3 regions of the Cupriavidus sp. 30B13 genome follow, and region 2 is predicted to be linked to each of the others. Evidence: predicted binding sites of a transcription regulator. Region 2 holds the regulator's gene; each other region holds the start of a gene.
The links. The regulator sigma-54, encoded in region 2, starts transcription at its own class of promoters, with help from an activator protein. The targets are predictions, from matches to a motif close to TGGCANGNAANCTGCTTT.

Region 1: a site for sigma-54 is predicted at 2,205-2,222, ahead of atzF (allophanate hydrolase). Genes of this name have one in related genera too.
Region 3: a site for sigma-54 is predicted at 2,235-2,252, ahead of ACKI2N_RS00845 (DUF2126 domain-containing protein). Genes of this name have one in related genera too.

Annotation. Positions count from the first base shown of each region.
Region 1 covers NZ_CP188224.1:1,180,235-1,185,613, forward strand. The annotation lists gene ACKI2N_RS24540 (Bug family tripartite tricarboxylate transporter substrate binding protein) at 1-817, shown strand, start outside; gene ACKI2N_RS24545 (cytochrome-c peroxidase) at 984-1,994, shown strand; gene atzF (allophanate hydrolase) at 2,256-4,100, shown strand; gene ACKI2N_RS24555 (BMP family ABC transporter substrate-binding protein) at 4,186-5,283, shown strand; gene ACKI2N_RS24560 (ABC transporter permease) at 5,351-5,379, shown strand, end outside.
Region 2 covers NZ_CP188223.1:681,876-687,254, forward strand. The annotation lists gene ACKI2N_RS03285 (PTS sugar transporter subunit IIA) at 60-515, opposite strand; gene hpf (ribosome hibernation-promoting factor, HPF/YfiA family) at 956-1,306, opposite strand; gene ACKI2N_RS03295 (RNA polymerase factor sigma-54) at 1,356-2,831, opposite strand; gene lptB (LPS export ABC transporter ATP-binding protein) at 2,955-3,743, opposite strand; gene lptA (lipopolysaccharide transport periplasmic protein LptA) at 3,790-4,437, opposite strand; gene lptC (LPS export ABC transporter periplasmic protein LptC) at 4,531-5,163, opposite strand; gene ACKI2N_RS03315 (KpsF/GutQ family sugar-phosphate isomerase) at 5,179-5,379, opposite strand, start outside.
Region 3 covers NZ_CP188223.1:197,402-202,780, forward strand. The annotation lists gene ACKI2N_RS00830 (ABC transporter substrate-binding protein) at 1-143, opposite strand, end outside; gene ACKI2N_RS00835 (IclR family transcriptional regulator) at 382-1,191, shown strand; gene ACKI2N_RS00840 (tetratricopeptide repeat protein) at 1,359-2,090, shown strand; gene ACKI2N_RS00845 (DUF2126 domain-containing protein) at 2,267-5,379, shown strand, end outside.

The DNA.
Region 1 (5,379 bases), on a different replicon from region 2:
GGCCGAAGCCGTCGCCGGCCAGACCGGCAAGGCCGTGCTGGTGGACAACCGGCCCGGCGCCAACGGCTTCATCGCCGCCCAGGCCGTGGCCACCGCGCCCGCCGACGGCTACACCATGCTGGTCACCACCAACACCACGCACGCCGCCAACGCATCGCTGTTCAGGACGCTGCCCTACGACCCCGTCAAGGATTTCGCGCCGGTCTCGCTGGTCGCCCGCAGCGGGCTGGTGCTGGTGGTGCCGCCCGACAGCCCCGTCCATACCGTGGCCGACCTGACCGCGCTGGCTCGCGCCAGGCCTGGCAAGCTCACCTTCGCCAGCGGCAGTTCCTCCACCCGCATCGCCAGCGAGCTGTACAAGATGATGGCCGGCGTGCAGGCGCTGCATGTGCCCTACAAAGGCGTGCCCGCCGCGCTGACCGACCTGATGGGGCACCAGGTCGACTTCATGATCTCCGACGTGTCGCCCGCCATGACCCTGATCCAGGGCGGCAAGCTGCGCGCCATCGCCGTCACCACCGCGCAGCGCCATCCCGTGCTCAAGGACGTGCCCACCATGGCCGAAAGCGGCCTGCCCGGCTACGAGATGGTGGCATGGTCGGCGGCCTTCTTCCCCGCCGCCACGCCGAAGGCGGTGGTCGAGCGCATGAACGCGCTGGTGCGCAAGGGACTGGCGGACCCGAAGGCAGCCGGTTATTTCGGCCGCTCGGGCGGCGAGCCCGCGCCGTCGTCGCCGGAAGAGCTGGCCGCGTTCGTGCGCAGCGAAACCCTGAAGTGGGCGCGGGTGATCAAGGCGGCGGGGATCGAGCCGGAGTGAGGGGGAGGCGGCGCCGCGAATCCCGCCCGGACCCCACCCCTTTTCTTGATTGACGTCAAAGCCCCGCGCTGGCCGCGGGCGCCTAATCGAAGCGCTTTGCCACAGCGTCTTGCCGCAGCGCCGCCCGGCGCATGCCGGCCAGTCAAACAAGAAAACGGAGTCCTCCATGAAACGGCTTTTCCCGAGTCCGCTCGTCCGGGATATTCTCGGCCTGGCGTTTGTCCTGCTGTCTGGCGCGGCGCCGGCCGCGCCGCAGGAACCCGTGCAGCCCATCGCTCCGGCCAAGGTCACCGATCCGGCGCGGGTGCGGCTGGGCGAGCGGCTCTGGTTCGATCCCCGGCTGTCGCGCTCGGGATTCATTTCGTGCAACTCCTGCCACAACCTGAGCATGGGCGGCTCGGACAATCTCAAGACCTCGATCGGCGACAAATGGCAGAAGGGGCCGATCAACTCGCCCACGGTGCTGAACTCCAGCCTGAACCTGGCGCAGTTCTGGGACGGCCGCGCCAAGGACCTGCGCGCGCAGGCCGGCGGGCCCATCGCCAATCCCGGCGAGATGGCGTTCTCGCACGAGCTCGCCGTGGACATGCTGAAGTCCATTCCGCAGTACGTCACGGAGTTCCGCCAGGTCTTCGGCAACGACAATCTCACCATCGATGAAGTGACCACCGCCATCGCGGCGTTCGAGGCCACGCTGGTCACCCCCAATGCCCGTTTCGACAAATGGCTCAAGGCAGACAAGCACGCCATCGACGCGCAAGAGCTGCGCGGCTACCAGCTGTTCAAGAGCGCGGGCTGCGTGGCCTGCCACAACGGCCCCAATCTGGGCGGCAACTCGTTCCAGAAGATGGGGATCGTGGAGCCGTACAAGACCTCGAACCCGGCCGAGGGCCGCTACGCGGTGACCGGGCGCGACGCCGACCGCTTCAACTTCAAGGTGCCCACGCTGCGCAACGTCGCGCTGACCTACCCGTATTTCCATGACGGCGCGGCGGACACGCTCGGCCAGGCGGTCGACACGATGGGCCGCCTGCAGCTCGGCCGGAAGTTCACCGAGGCGGAGAACGCGGATATCGTGGCCTTTCTCAAGACGCTGACCGGCGACCAGCCGAAGCTCGTGCTGCCGATATTGCCGCCCTCGAGCGACAGCACCCGCCGGCCCCAGCCGTTCGAGTAAGGCGCGCGGCGGCGCTCCCTCCGGGCGCCGCACCAGCGTGCACGGCAACCGCTGCGGCATGCCCTTTCGTGGGGCCTGTCGCACCATGGCGAAGCCCGGGATGTCCTCCCGGGCGGCGCCGCATGCCGGGTGCGCGGCACCGGTGGATTACCCTCCAGGCATTGACAGGCAAGGCTTTCCGGCCCGCGGCGCAGGCCGGCCGGGCGGCCTTGGCATGACGTTTGCGTTAATGCGTTCAAACTTGGATACAAGATTGAACGCATGGAAATCCAGAGCCCAGCCACCCCCTTGCACCCGATCGGCACGCTGATCGGCCGATACGCGCGCGGCACGTTTTCGCCCTCCGCGTGCGTGGCGGAAGTCCTGCGCCGCATCGACGAGATCGACCGCCCGGAGATCTGGACGCACCGCGTCGGCGCGGCCGACCTGCGGGCGCGCGCCGCGCAGCTCGAAGCGTGCCTGGCCGGGGAAGGCGCCGGCGCGCTGGCCCGCATGCCGCTGTTCGGCGTGCCGTTCGCGGTCAAGGACAACATCGACGTGGCGGGCATGCCGACCACCGCCGCCTGCCCGGAATTCGCCTATGTGCCGGCGGTGTCCGCGTTCGCGGTGGAGCGGCTGCTGGCCGCCGGCGCCATCCTGGTCGGCAAGACCAACCTGGACCAGTTCGCCACCGGGCTGGTGGGCACCCGCTCGCCATACGGGGCCGTGCGGCACTTCGAGGCGCCCGGGCGCATCTCCGGCGGCTCCAGCTCGGGTTCGGCGGTGGCGGTGGCGGCGGGCTGCGTGGCGTTTTCGCTGGGCACCGACACCGCCGGCTCCGGCCGGGTGCCGGCCGGCTTCAACGGCCTGGTGGGGCTCAAGCCCACGCTGGGCCTGGTGAGCAAGCGCGGCGTGGTGCCGGCCTGCCGCACGCTGGACACCATTTCCGTGTTCGCGCACGACGTGGCCGATGCCTGGCGCGTGCTCGCGCAGATGGCGCAGCCCGATGCGCTGGACAGCTATTCGCGCCGCGTGCCGGCGCTGGGCCTGCTGCGCGGCGCGCCGCGGGCCGGGGTGCCCGACGCGCTCGAATTCGAGGGCGACGCGCAGGCGGCGCAAGCCTTCGCCGAGACGCTCGCCATGCTGCGCACCCACTTGTCGCTGGCGCCCGCGGCGGTGGACTTCGAGCCGCTGCGCCAGGTTTCGCTGCTGCTGTACGACGGCCCCTGGGTGGCCGAGCGGCGCGCCGCGCTCGGCGGCTTCTTCGACACGCACCGCGCCGCCATCGACCCGGTGGTCGCCGCGGTGATCGAGAAGGCGGACCGCTATAGCGCGGTGGACGCGTTCGACGCGCAATACCGGCTCGCCGACCTCAAGCGGCAGGCGCGCGCGCTGTTCGACGAGATCGACGTGCTGATCGTGCCGACCGCGCCCACCCATCCCACCATCGCCGCGCTGCAGGCCGATCCCATCGGGCTGAACAGCAAGCTGGGCCGCTACACCAACTTCGTCAACCTGCTCGACCTGTGCGCGCTGGCCGTGCCGTGCGCGCGCCGCGCCGACGGCCTGCCGGCGGGCATCACGCTGATCGGCCCGCGCGGCGCGGACCACCGGCTGGCCGTGCTGGGCGCGCAGATCCAGTCGCTGTTCGACGACGCGACGGCCGCGCCGGGCCTCGAGGACACGCCGCTGCCCTTCGCCGAACCCACCGTCACGCTGGCGGTGGTGGGCGCCCACCTGCGCGGGCAGCCGCTTAACTGGCAACTGCGCGAAGCCGGCGCGCGCTGGCTGGAGGATGCGCATACCGCGCCCGCCTACCGGCTCTACGCGCTGGCGGGCACCACGCCGCCCAAGCCGGGGCTGGCGCGCGTGGCGCCGGGGCAGGGCGCGGCGATCGGGCTCGAGCTGTGGGAGCTGCCGCTGCGCCTGTTCGGCAAGTTCGTGGCCGAGGTGCCGGCGCCGCTGGGCATCGGCACCGTGACGCTTGCCGACGGCCGCCAGGTCAAGGGTTTCATCTGCGAGCCGCGCGCGCTGGCCGAGGACGGCGGCGCGCGCGACATCACCGCCTTCGGCGGCTGGCGCGCCTACCTGCAGGGCACGGCGCACGCGCCGCAGCCGGGCGGCTGACGCGCCGGCACGGCACCACCCGTTCCCTCCGCGCTCCATCTCCGTTCCCCACCCCGATCCACCCGACCTGCGACTGCACACTGCCATGACCGATCGCCGCGACTTCCTCAAGCATGCCAGCCTCTTCGCGCTCGGCAGCGCGCTGCCCCTCGAAACCCTGCTGGCCGCCGACAAGCTCACCGTGGGCGTGCTCTACGTCGGCGCGCGCTCCGACTTCGGCTACAACCAGGCCCAGGCCGCCGCCACCGCCATCGTCCGCAAGCTGCCCAACGTGAAGGTGGTGGAGGAAGAGAACGTGCCCGAGACCATCGCCGCGCAGAAGACCATGGAGGCGATGATCCAGCAGGACGGCGCCACGCTGATCTTCGCCACCTCGTTCGGCTACTTCGACCCGCACGTGCTCAAGGTCGCGGCCAGATACCCCAAGGTGCGCTTCGCGCATTGCGGCGGGCTGTGGAAGCCGGGCAACCCGGCCAACATCTCCAGCTACTTCGGCTACATCGACGAGTGCCAGTACCTGGACGGCGTGGTGGCCGGCCACATGAGCAAGAGCAAGAAGCTCGGCTTCGTGGCGGCCAAGCCGATCCCGCAGGTGCTGCGCAACATCAACGCCTTCACGCTGGGCGCGCAGTCGGTCGATCCGGCCATCACCACCCACGTGATCTTCACCGGCGACTGGTCGATGCCGGTCAAGGAGGCCGAGGCCGCCAACGGCCTGGTCGACCAGGGCTGCGACGTGCTGACCTGCCACGTGGACGGCCCCAAGGTGGTGATCGAGACCGCCGAGAAGCGCGGCGCGATGAGCTGCGGCTACCACGCCAGCCAGGCGGCGCTGGCGCCCAGGGGCTACCTGACCGGCGCCGAGTGGGACTGGGCCACGCCCTACCAGACGCTGGTGGGCGACGCCCAGGCCGGCAAGGCGCCGCCCAACGTGCTGCGCGGCGGGCTCAAGGACGGCTTCGTGAAGACGTCGCCGTACGGCGCGCGGGTCTCCGCGGCCGCGCGCCAGCAGGCCGACGCCGTCAAGGCCCGGATGACGGCCGGCGACTTCGTCATCTTCAAGGGCCCGCTGAAGGACAACAAGGGCGGCGTGGCCGTGCCCGCCGGCACCAGCCTCGCGCAGACCGACTACGTGCTCGAGAGCATGAACTACCTGGTCGCCGGCGTGGCCGGCCAGGGCTGACGGCGTACCTGCGCGTCGACGTGGCTTCGTCAACGGGTCTTCAAGGAGCACTTCCATGAGCACGCCCATGCGCCTTCATGCCGGCCCGGCGGCCCT
Region 2 (5,379 bases):
CGGCTTTCAGGCCGGGGAGGCGGCCGCCCTGTGTGCCGGGCGGCGGCTCCCCCGGCGGGTCAGGGATGCCATTGCGTCAGCAACTGGTGCACGGCATCGGAAGTGGGCAGGGTGGAGAGTCCTTCGCGCATTTCGCGGTCGGACAGCAGCTGGGCGATTTCGGAGAGGATCTCCAGGTGTTGCTGGGTGGCCTGCTCGGGGACCAGCAGGAAGATCAGCAGCGAAACCGGCTTGCCGTCGGGCGACTCGAACGGGATCGGCTCGGCCAGGCGCATGAAGCCGGCCAGCGGCTGCTTCAGGCCCTTGATGCGGCCGTGCGGGATGGCCACGCCGGCACCGAGGCCGGTCGAGCCCAGCGATTCGCGGGCGAACAGGTTGTCGGTCACGATGGCGCGCGCTACGCCATGGTTGTTCTCGAAGAGGAGCCCGGCCTGTTCGAACACCCGCTTCTTGCTGGTGACGCTGACGTCGAGGGTGATGTTGCCGGGTGGCAGCAATTTAGCCAAACGATTCATGTGGAATGCGCAGGTTTTTCTAGTAAGCAGGCCCGGGGCCAGGAGAGGGCCGCACCAGGCAAAAGGGGATGGAAAGGCTTGTGCCGGCATGTATCGGCCGGTGCCCGCAATGTCACCGGTTGTCCCATGCCGGTGTCGGGCGTCTGGCCATTATAGAGCAGGCCTGCCCCCGCCTTGTGCATCGCAATAGCCCGTGCGCGGAAGCGGTGCCGCGCGCATGCCAAGAATAACCGCGCTGTCGTTCATGTATTGCACAGCATACACCGGCTGCAGGGCGTTGCGGAATCCCCCTGCATCATTCCGCCCGGGCCGCCGCGGCGCAAAAGCGGGCAGGAACGCGGACGCAAAAACGGGCGCAAAAAAGCCGCGCAACGGGCGCGGCTTGTTCCGGTTTCAAGGGACTGACTCCGGCGACCCCCTTGGCGGGCCGCCAGGCACGGTCATTGCTGCATCTGCGATGCCGCCATCTGGTACTTGACCGCCTCGCGGTCGTGGCTCTGCACGCGATCCTTGTGGCGAATCACCTGCCGGTCGAGCTTGTCGACCAGTGCGTCGATTGCGGCATACAGGTCTTCGTGATGCGCTTCGACAAAGATGTCCTTGCCCTTGAGATGTAGATTGATTTCCGCATACTGCCGCCGGTCCTTTTCTTTTGTATTGTCGACAGAGAGCAGCACACTTACGCCAATGACTTGATCGAAATGCCTGACGATACGCTCCAGTTTCGTTTCCACGTACTCACGCAGTGCAGGCGTGATGTCCAAGTGGTGTCCACTGATCTTGAAGTTCATAGCGTTTCTCCTTCTGAAAGAGCCACACCAGGCAGGCGGTGCGGCTCGGCTACAAAGTCTTGCGGAGATTGACGGCAGGGATTTTCAGCGCTTCGCGGTACTTGGCCACGGTTCGTCGGGCCACCACGAAGCCTTGCTCGCCGAGCAGTTCGGCGATCCTGCTGTCCGACAGGGGGTTCCTGGGGTCTTCGGCTCCTATGAGTTGCTTGATCAACGCCCTGATTGCCGTTGACGAGGCCGCGCCGCCGGTTTCCGTGGATACGTGACTGCCGAAGAAGTACTTCAGCTCGAAAGTCCCCATCGGCGTTGCCATGTATTTATTGGTTGTCACCCGGGAGATGGTGGACTCGTGTAAACCCAGTGTATCGGCAATCTCCCGCAAAACCAAGGGGCGCATCGCAATTTCCCCGTGGGTGAAGAAGTTCTTTTGACGTTCGACAATCGCTTGTGCGACGCGCAATATGGTGTCGAAGCGCTGCTGGATATTCTTGATCAGCCAGCGCGCTTCCTGCAGCTTTTGCTGCAGTCCGGCCGCGCCGGAGTCGCCTTTTGCGCCGCGCAAGATCTGCGCGTACATGTCGTTGATGCGTAGCCGCGGCATCACATCCGGGTTGAGCTGCGCGATCCAGCCGCCGCCTATTTTCCGCACGAATACATCGGGCACCACGAAGTCCGCTTCCGGGCGGCTGTAGGCGTGCCCGGGATAGGGCGCGAGCGAGCGGATCAGTTCGTGGGCGGCCTTGAGATCGGCCTCGTCCACCTGCAGTGCCTTCTTCAGGCGCGTGTAGTCGCGCACCGCCAGCAGTTCGAGGTGGCTGGTGACGATGGTCAGGGCCAGTTCGCGCTGGGGATGCTTGAGCCGGCGCAACTGCAGCGCGAGGCACTCGGCAGCGTTGCGCGCGCCCACGCCGGCGGGGTCGAAGCTCTGCAGCAGGGTGAGGATGGCCTGCACCTCGTCGATCTCGAACTCGAGTTCCTCGGGCAGTTCGCTGCAGATTTCCTCGAGCGATGCGCTCAGGTAGCCGTCGTCGTCCAGCGACTCGACCAGGAAGATCGCCAGGCCCTTGTCGCGCATGGAGATCTTCAGCGGGGCGAGCTGCTCCATCAGGTGCTCGCGCAGCGTGGGCTCGGCGTCGCGCAACTGCATCGGGGTCTTCTCGTCCTCGTCGCCCTGCGGGCGGCGCGCGAAGTCGTCCAGGCTCCAGTCGTTGCCGTAGTCCTCGCCGCTGTCGGAATAGCTGTCGTCGCCCTCCGGGGCGCCGTCGGCGCGGTTCTCGCTGGTGCCCTGGCCGTCGGCGGGCGCCGGTGCGGGCGCGCTCTGCAGGTTCACCGAGCCGTCGGCGGCCACGCGCAGCGGGCTTTCGATCCAGTCGTTCTCGCGTTCGAGCAGGGGATTCTCGGTCAGGGCCTGTTCCACTTCCTGCTGCAGTTCGAGCGTGGACAGTTGCAGCAGCCGGATCGACTGCTGGAGTTGCGGCGTAAGCGCGAGATGTTGCGAGAGGCGGAGCTGTAGCGACGGTTTCATGCGACCATTTTATGCCCAACTTCCGTGCCGGTGGAACGGAAATTGCTATCGCTGGCGCCGCCGTGATCGTCTGCAGGACGACAGGCGGCATAAAAGCCGCTCCGGGGGACGCCCCCGCACCGCTTACATGCGGAAGTTCTCGCCCAGGTAGACCTTGCGCACCGATTCGTTGGCGATGATGTCCTCCGGCTGGCCGGACGCCAGCACGGTGCCTTCGCTGATGATATACGCGTGGTCGCAGATGCCCAGTGTCTCGCGCACGTTGTGATCGGTGATCAGCACGCCGATGTTGCGCGCCTTGAGGAAGCTGACGATGCGCTGGATCTCGCCCACCGCGATCGGGTCCACGCCGGCGAACGGTTCGTCGAGCAGGATGAAGCGCGGCGCCGACGCCAGCGCGCGCGCGATTTCCACGCGGCGGCGCTCGCCGCCCGACAGCGACAGCGCCGGGTTGTCGCGCAGGTGGGCGATCTGCAGGTCGTCCAGCAAGGTGTCCAGGCGCCGCTCGATCTCGGCCTTGGCGAGCGGCTTGCCGTCGTGGATCTGCAGTTCGAGCACGGCGCGGATGTTCTCCTGCACGTTGAGCTTGCGGAACACCGACGCTTCCTGCGGCAGGTAGGACAGGCCCATGCGGGCGCGCTCGTGGATGGCCAGCCCGCTGATGTGCTTGTCGTCGAGCACGATGTCGCCCTCGTCCAGCGCCACCAGCCCGACGATCATGTAGAACGAAGTGGTCTTGCCCGCGCCGTTGGGGCCCAGCAGCCCCACCACCTCGCCGCTCTTCACGTCGAGCGACACGTCCTTGACCACCGTGCGCGAGCCGTAGCGTTTCTTCAGGTGGCGCACGACGAGCGTGCTGCTTTCGGTCAGGACGTTGGTCTGGGACGACGGTTCGGTCAGGGTAGCGGTCATGAAGGCGGGAGAATCCGTGGGTCGGGGGGCGCGGCGGCGGCCCGCGTCAGGGGGCGGCGGGGGCCGACGCCGGCTTGAGCGGCAGCGGGCTGGCGGCGGCGGCGCCGCTGGCGGGCTGCTCCTGGCGCGGCGACAGCACCGCGCGCACGCGTCCGGACGGGCTGCCCGCGGTGGCGTTGTCGGTGCCGCCGGTGGCCGTGTAGAACTCGTTGCGGCTGTCGTAGGTGATCACCGCGCCGCGGATCTCGTCGATCAGCTTGGCGCCGGCCAGGCGCGCCATGCGGGCGTGGCCGATCAGCTTGGACAGGTCCTGCTTGCCGTCGGACTCGATGCGGTCGCCCCAGCCGTCGATGTATTCGTCGACGTTGTCGCGCTTCTGGCGGATATAGGCCTGCTTGCCGCTCTTGGAGGTGGCCACCGCGTACTGGTAGCCCTCGGGGTCGGTGCGCACTTCCGCCGCATCCGACTTCAGCACCATGGTGCCCTTGGTCAGCACCACGTTGCCGGTCAGTACGTACACCTGCTTGACGTCGTCGTAGCTGGCATTGTCGGCCTCCAGCACCAGCGGCTTGTCGCGGTCGGCCTTCTCGGCGCTGGCCGGCGCGGCCAGCGCCAGGCCGAGGACGGCCGCGGCCGTCATCAGGGCAGCCGTGCTGCTGCGGCGACAGGACGATGTCGTCAGGAATGGATTCATATTGGCGTGGTGGCGGTTGGCGCGGACGGCTAGGGCCCGCGGGCGGCTTCGTTTCTCTGGCGGTTTCCGGATGGGGCCCACGTCAGGCTTCGTTCAGGGCTTCGCCGCGGGGCTGGCCGGCGGCGGTACCGTGATGATGGTGCCGTGTACGTTACCCAGCAATTGTACTTCGCGGGTGACGTTGTTGAAGACGAGGCCGTTGGCGGTCATCACGGAGGGGCCGCGCGTGAGCTTGACGGGCTTGTCGGTCTTGACGATATCGTCGTTGACCAGCACCTGGAAATATTCGGAGGCGGCCGTCATGGGCGGGTCCTTGGCCGGATCGGGTCCCTGCGCGCGCACGATCAGGGCGTGGCCGAACAGGTCCACCACCGAGCCTTCGGCGTTCATGGTGCCGCGGTCGGCGTGGCCGGTCACCGGCGGGCGGTCGATCTCATAGGCGCGCATGGCCGGCTTCGTCACTTCGTAGGTCTGGTCGTCCGCGAAGTGGATCATCTTGTCGCCGGTGAAGCGCATCTTGGTGTTTCCGTCCTCGGCGAGTTCCGTGGCGGAAAAGCGGATCATGTAGTAATCCGGCTCGTGCTTGGTGCCGACCGGCCCGGCGGGGGCTTCGTGCGGCGAATTGACCTGCACCAGCCAGAACGTGCTGCCCGCCACCAGCGCCATCAGCAGCAGGGGCAGCAGCCGCATTCCGAGCCGGCTAAGGGAGGACAGGAAATCCCGCATGTGTCGTGGCCGGCCTCAGATGACCTTGGCGCGGGTCAGGTCGTGGATGTGGAGCGCGCCCACCAGGCGGCGGTCGGCGTCGACCACCAGCATCTGGTTGATGCGGTTGGCTTCCATCACCTGCACCGCCTCGACGGCCAGCTGGTCCGGGCCCACGGCGTGCGGCGCGCGGTGCATGACCTCGCTGATCGGCACGGTCTTCCAGTCGCGCGGCGT
Region 3 (5,379 bases), 480 kb from region 2:
GTGAACGGCACCCCGGTGGCGGTCGCGCCCACGTTGTAGGCCGGCGCGGTGCCCTGGGCCCGGGCGGCCGGGAGGATGGAGGAAATGGTGCTGGCGGCGCACAGGATCAGTGCAGTGCGGCGCGAGAACGAAAAGCGGGACATACGGACACTCCTGGCAGATGGGACAAAAAGGTGCCCAGGCGGGGGCAGCTCACCGGTTGATGCAACGACCATGCCAATTTTCAATTTTCAGGGATCAGAAATTAATTGGTGTTAACAAGTAATTGCTCTTTAAGAATCGATATGCGATTCTTCGGTTTGATCCGTCTCCGTCTCCGTCTCCGTCTCCGTCTCCGTCTCCGTCTCCGTCTCCGTCTCCGTCTCCGTCTCCGCCGCCGCCATGCCAGCCTCCCCTCTGTCGTCCCCCGAAGCCGACGCAACGCCCAGCCTCCTGTTCAACCAGTCGCTGGAAAAAGGGCTGGCCGTGCTGCGCGCGTTCAGCGCCCAGCGCCGCACCATGACCATCGCCGACGTGGCCGAGGCCGCCGGCATCAACAAGAGTTCGGCCCAGCGCATGGTCTTCACGCTCGAGCAGCTGGGCTACCTGCGCAAGCATCCGCAGACGCGTCGCTACCAGCTGGCGCCGCGCGTGATGGAGATCGGCTTCAACTACCTGGCGGCCAATCCGCTCATCGAGGTGGCCAACCCCTTCCTGTCGGAGCTGACCAAGGTCACCACCGAGACCTCGTGCCTGACCGAGCCCGACCTGCTCGACATGGTCTACATCGCGCGCTTCGTCAGCGCGCATTTCGTGCCGGTGCACATGCCGATCGGCAGCCGCATCCCCATGTATTGCACGGCCTCGGGCCGCGCCTACCTGGGCGCGCTGCCGGAAGACGAGGCGCTCGCCGTGATCGGGCGCGCGCAGCGGATCGCGCATACCGTCCACACCCGCACGGAGGTGGACGACATCCTGGCCGTGCTGCGCGAGGCGCGCCAGCGCGGCTACGCGGTCAACTGCGAGGAGCTGTTCCTGGGCGACATGACCCTTGCCGCGCCGGTGATGGGCGGCAACGGGCGCCCGCTGGGCGCGGTGCACGTGGTCGCGCCCACCAGCCGCTGGACGCGCGAGGAAGCCGAGCGCAAGCTCGCGCCGCCGCTGCTGCAATGCGCGCGCGCGGTGAGCAGTTCGGTGCGCGCGCTGGGCTAGGACGCCGGATCGCGGGCCCGGCCGCGGGCGCGCGTACCCATGCCTGCGCCCGCCGCCGGTCTGGCGGCGGCGCAATGTTTCCTGGCGGGATTGCGACTGCTCCCGTTCGCCGCACAAGGCTTACACTCGTGGCTTGCAGTCAGCGTGTGCCTTGCCGGGAGCCTGCCATGCCGCTTTTTCGCCGCTTTCCACCCTCGCTGGCACCCGCCGCGGCGGCCGCCGTCCTCGCTTTCTCGCTCGGCGTCTGCGCCGCCCCCGCGACCCGGGCCGCGCCCCAGCCGCCGGCTCCGGCGCAGGCGCTCACGCAGCAGGCGGTGGCCGCCTACGACGCCGGCGCCTTCGACACCGCGCTGCGCGACTTCGCCAAGGCGGCCCAGCAGGGCAACCGGCTGGCGCAGTTCAACTACGCCATGATGCTGCTGCGCGGCGAGGGCACGCCGGTGCGCCCGCAGGAGGCGCTGGTCTGGCTGCGCCGGGCGGCCGACAACGACATGACCCACGCCCAGTTCACCTTCGGCGAGCTGTACGAGCACGGCGACCTCGTGCCGCGCTCGCTCGAATCGGCCAACGCGTGGTACCGCCGCGCGGCCGAGGGCGGCCACGTGCAGGCCCAGGTCGAGCTGGCCACCAATTACTTCACCGGGCGCGGCCTCCCGCGCGACTACGGCAAGGCCTTCGAGTGGTACAGCCGCGCGGCGGCCGCCGGCGACGGCGGCGCCCAGTACATCGTCGCCAGCTATTACGAGCGCGGCGAGCCCGGGGTGGTGGAAAAGGACATCGAGCAGGCCAAGATCTGGTACGCGCGCTCGGCCTCGCACGGCGATCCCGGCGCGCTGGCCAAGCTGCGCTCCCTGCTGGAGGAGGGGCTCAGGGCCAAGCAGCAGGCCGGCGCCATGTAATGACGGCGTAGCCTGGGTATGCTGGTATGGCGATGCGCCCTGCCGGCGCTGGCGGGCAACGCTGCGCGGCGCCCGCGCCCCGGGGAACCGGGGCGGTACGGCGCAGGCGCACAGCAGGGCGGTACAACTCTTGCTTACGACAAACGGCATAAATACTGCGCCAATGGGAGGCCTTTGTGGCAACGCACGTCGCACTGAATCACGTCACCCACTACCGGTATGACCGGCCGGTGAAACTCTCGCCGCAGGTCGTCAGGCTGCGGCCCGCGCCGCACTGCCGCACACCGGTCCTGTCGTACTCGCTGCGCATCGAGCCCGAGCAGCATTTCATCAACTGGCAGCAAGACCCGTTCTCCAACTACCTGGCCCGGCTGGTCATCCCCGAGCCGACGCGCGAGTTCAAGATCACCGTCGACCTGGTGGTCGAGATGGCGGTCTACAACCCGTTCGACTTCTTCCTCGAGCCCTACGCCGAGGCGTTCCCGTTCAGCTACGACGCCGGCCTGGCGCACGAGCTGGCGCCCTACCTGGTCAAGGGCGAGCCGACGCCGCGCTTCGCCGCCTTCGTGGAAAGCATCCCGCGCACGCCGCAGCGGACCATCGATTTCCTGGTGGCGCTGAACCGCCGCGTGCAGGAGGACATCCGCTACCTGATCCGCATGGAGCCCGGCGTGCAGACGCCGGAGCAGACGCTGGAATCGGGCGCGGGCTCCTGCCGCGACTCGGGCTGGCTGCTGGTGCAGACGCTGCGCCACCTCGGGCTGGCCGCGCGTTTCGTGTCCGGCTACCTGCTGCAGCTCACCCCCGATGTGAAGGCGCTCGACGGCCCCAGCGGCGCCGAGGCCGATTTCACCGACCTGCACGCCTGGTGCGAGGTCTACCTGCCCGGCGCGGGCTGGATCGGGCTGGACCCCACCTCCGGCCTGCTCGCCGGCGAGGGCCATATCCCGGTGGCGTGCACGCCGGAGCCCGGCAGCGCGGCACCGGTCAGCGGCGCCGTGGACAAGAGCGAGGTGGAGTTCCACCACGAGATGTCCATCACGCGCGTCTACGAGTCGCCGCGCGTGACCAAGCCCTATACCGAAGCCCAGTGGCAGGCGGTGGCCGCGGTGGGCGTCGAGGTCGACCGCCGGCTCGAGGCGCAGGACGTGCGCCTGACCATGGGCGGCGAGCCCACCTTCGTGGCGGTCAAGGACCGCGACGGCGCCGAATGGAATACCGACGCGCTCGGGCCGACCAAGCGCGGCTACGCCACCGAACTGGTGCACAAGCTGCGTGACCGCTACGGCAAGGGCGGCTTCCTGCACTTCGGCCAGGGCAAGTGGTACCCGGGCGAGCAACTGCCGCGCTGGGCCCTGTCGATCTGCTGGCGCGCCGACGGCGAGCCGTGCTGGCAGGATCCCTCGCTGTTCGCCGACGAGCGCGAGCCGGGCGACTACACCGACGCCGACGCGCGCCGCTTCCTCGACCGCCTGGCCGGCACGCTCGGCCTGGACCCGGCCTTCGTGCAGCCGGGCTATGAAGACGCCTGGTATTACCTGTGGCGCGAACGGCGCCTGCCGGTCAACGTCGATCCGCTCGAGTCGCGCCTGGACGACGAGATGGAACGCATGCGCCTGCGCCGCGTGTTCGGCGCGGGGCTGGCCCAGGTGACCGGCTACGTGCTGCCGCTGCGCCGCGCCGGCGCCGACGAAGCGCCGGCCCTGCACGGCCAGCGCTGGATCAGCGGACCGTGGTTCTTCCGCGACGACCGCATGTACCTGCTGCCCGGCGACTCGCCGATGGGCTACCGCCTGCCGCTCGACGCGCTGCCCTGGGTCAGCGAAGCCGACTACCCGTGGCAGTTCGACCAGGACCCGTTCGCGCAGCGCGCGCCGCTGCCCACCGGGGCGCAACTGCGCGCCCAGTGGCCGGGACCGGGGCAGGCGGGCATCGGGGCGGGCACGGAGGCGGGCGCCGACGGCGGCGCCGGCATGGCCGGCACGCCGGGCCGGCATGCCGCCGCGATCCGCGCCGGCACCGCAGCCTTCAGCTCGCGCGGCGGCAGCGCCGCGCCGGCCGGCGCGGGCGCCTTCGCCAACGGCGCGGCCGACCTGGCGCGCGTGCCCGCGCGCGGCGAGTCCGCGGGCTGGATCACGCGCACCGCGCTGTGCGTGGAAGTGCGCCATCCCAGCCGCGCGGCCGGCCCCAAGGCCGAGCAGGCGGCCGCCGGCGACAAGCGCGGCATGCTCTACGTCTTCATGCCGCCGCTGACGGTGCTGGAGGACTACCTGGAACTGCTGGCGGCGGTCGAATCCACCGCCGCCGCGCTGGGCGTGAAGATCGTGCTGGAAGGCTATCCGCCGCCGCGCGACGCGCGCCTGAAGCTGCTGCAGGTCACGCCCGACCCCGGCGTGATCGAGGTCAACATCCATCCCGCCGCCAACTGGGACGAACTGGTCGACCATACCGAATACCTCTACCAGGCCGCCCACGAGACCTATCTGAGCAGCGAGAAGTTCATGGTCGACGGCCGCCACACCGGCACCGGCGGTGGCAACCACTTCGTGCTGGGCGGCGCCACCCCCGCCGACAGCCCGTTCCTGCGCCGCCCGGACGTGCTGGCCAGCCTGATCGCGTACTGGCACAACCATCCCTCGCTGTCCTACCTGTTCTCGGGCATGTTCATCGGCCCGACCAGCCAGGCGCCGCGCGTGGACGAGGCGCGCAACGACCAGCTCTACGAGCTGGAGATCGCCTTCGCCGAGCTGCAGCACCAGCTCGACCGGCTCGGCAGCGCGCACGGCGGCGTGACGGGCGGCACAACCGGCGGCGCGGCAGGCGCCTACATGCCGCCGTGGCTGGTGGACCGCACGCTGCGCAACATCCTGATCGACGTCACCGGCAACACGCACCGCAGCGAGTTCTGCATCGACAAGCTCTACTCGCCCGACGGCCCCACCGGGCGCCTGGGCCTGCTGGAGCTGCGCGCCTTCGAGATGCCGCCGCACGCGCGCATGAGCCTGGTGCAGCAACTGCTGCTGCGCGCGCTGGTGGCGCGCTTCTGGCGCCAGCCGTACCGCACGCGCCTGACGCGCTGGGGCACCGAGCTGCACGACCGCTTCCTGCTCGGCACCTTCGTGCAGATGGATTTCGACGACGTGCTCAGCGAGATGCGCGAGGCCGGCTTCGCCTTCGACAACGCCTGGTTCGCCCCGCATTTCGAATTCCGCTTCCCGCGCGTGGGCGAGCTGGCCGCCGGCGGGCTGCACCTGACGCTGCGCAGCGCGCTCGAGCCCTGGCACGTGAT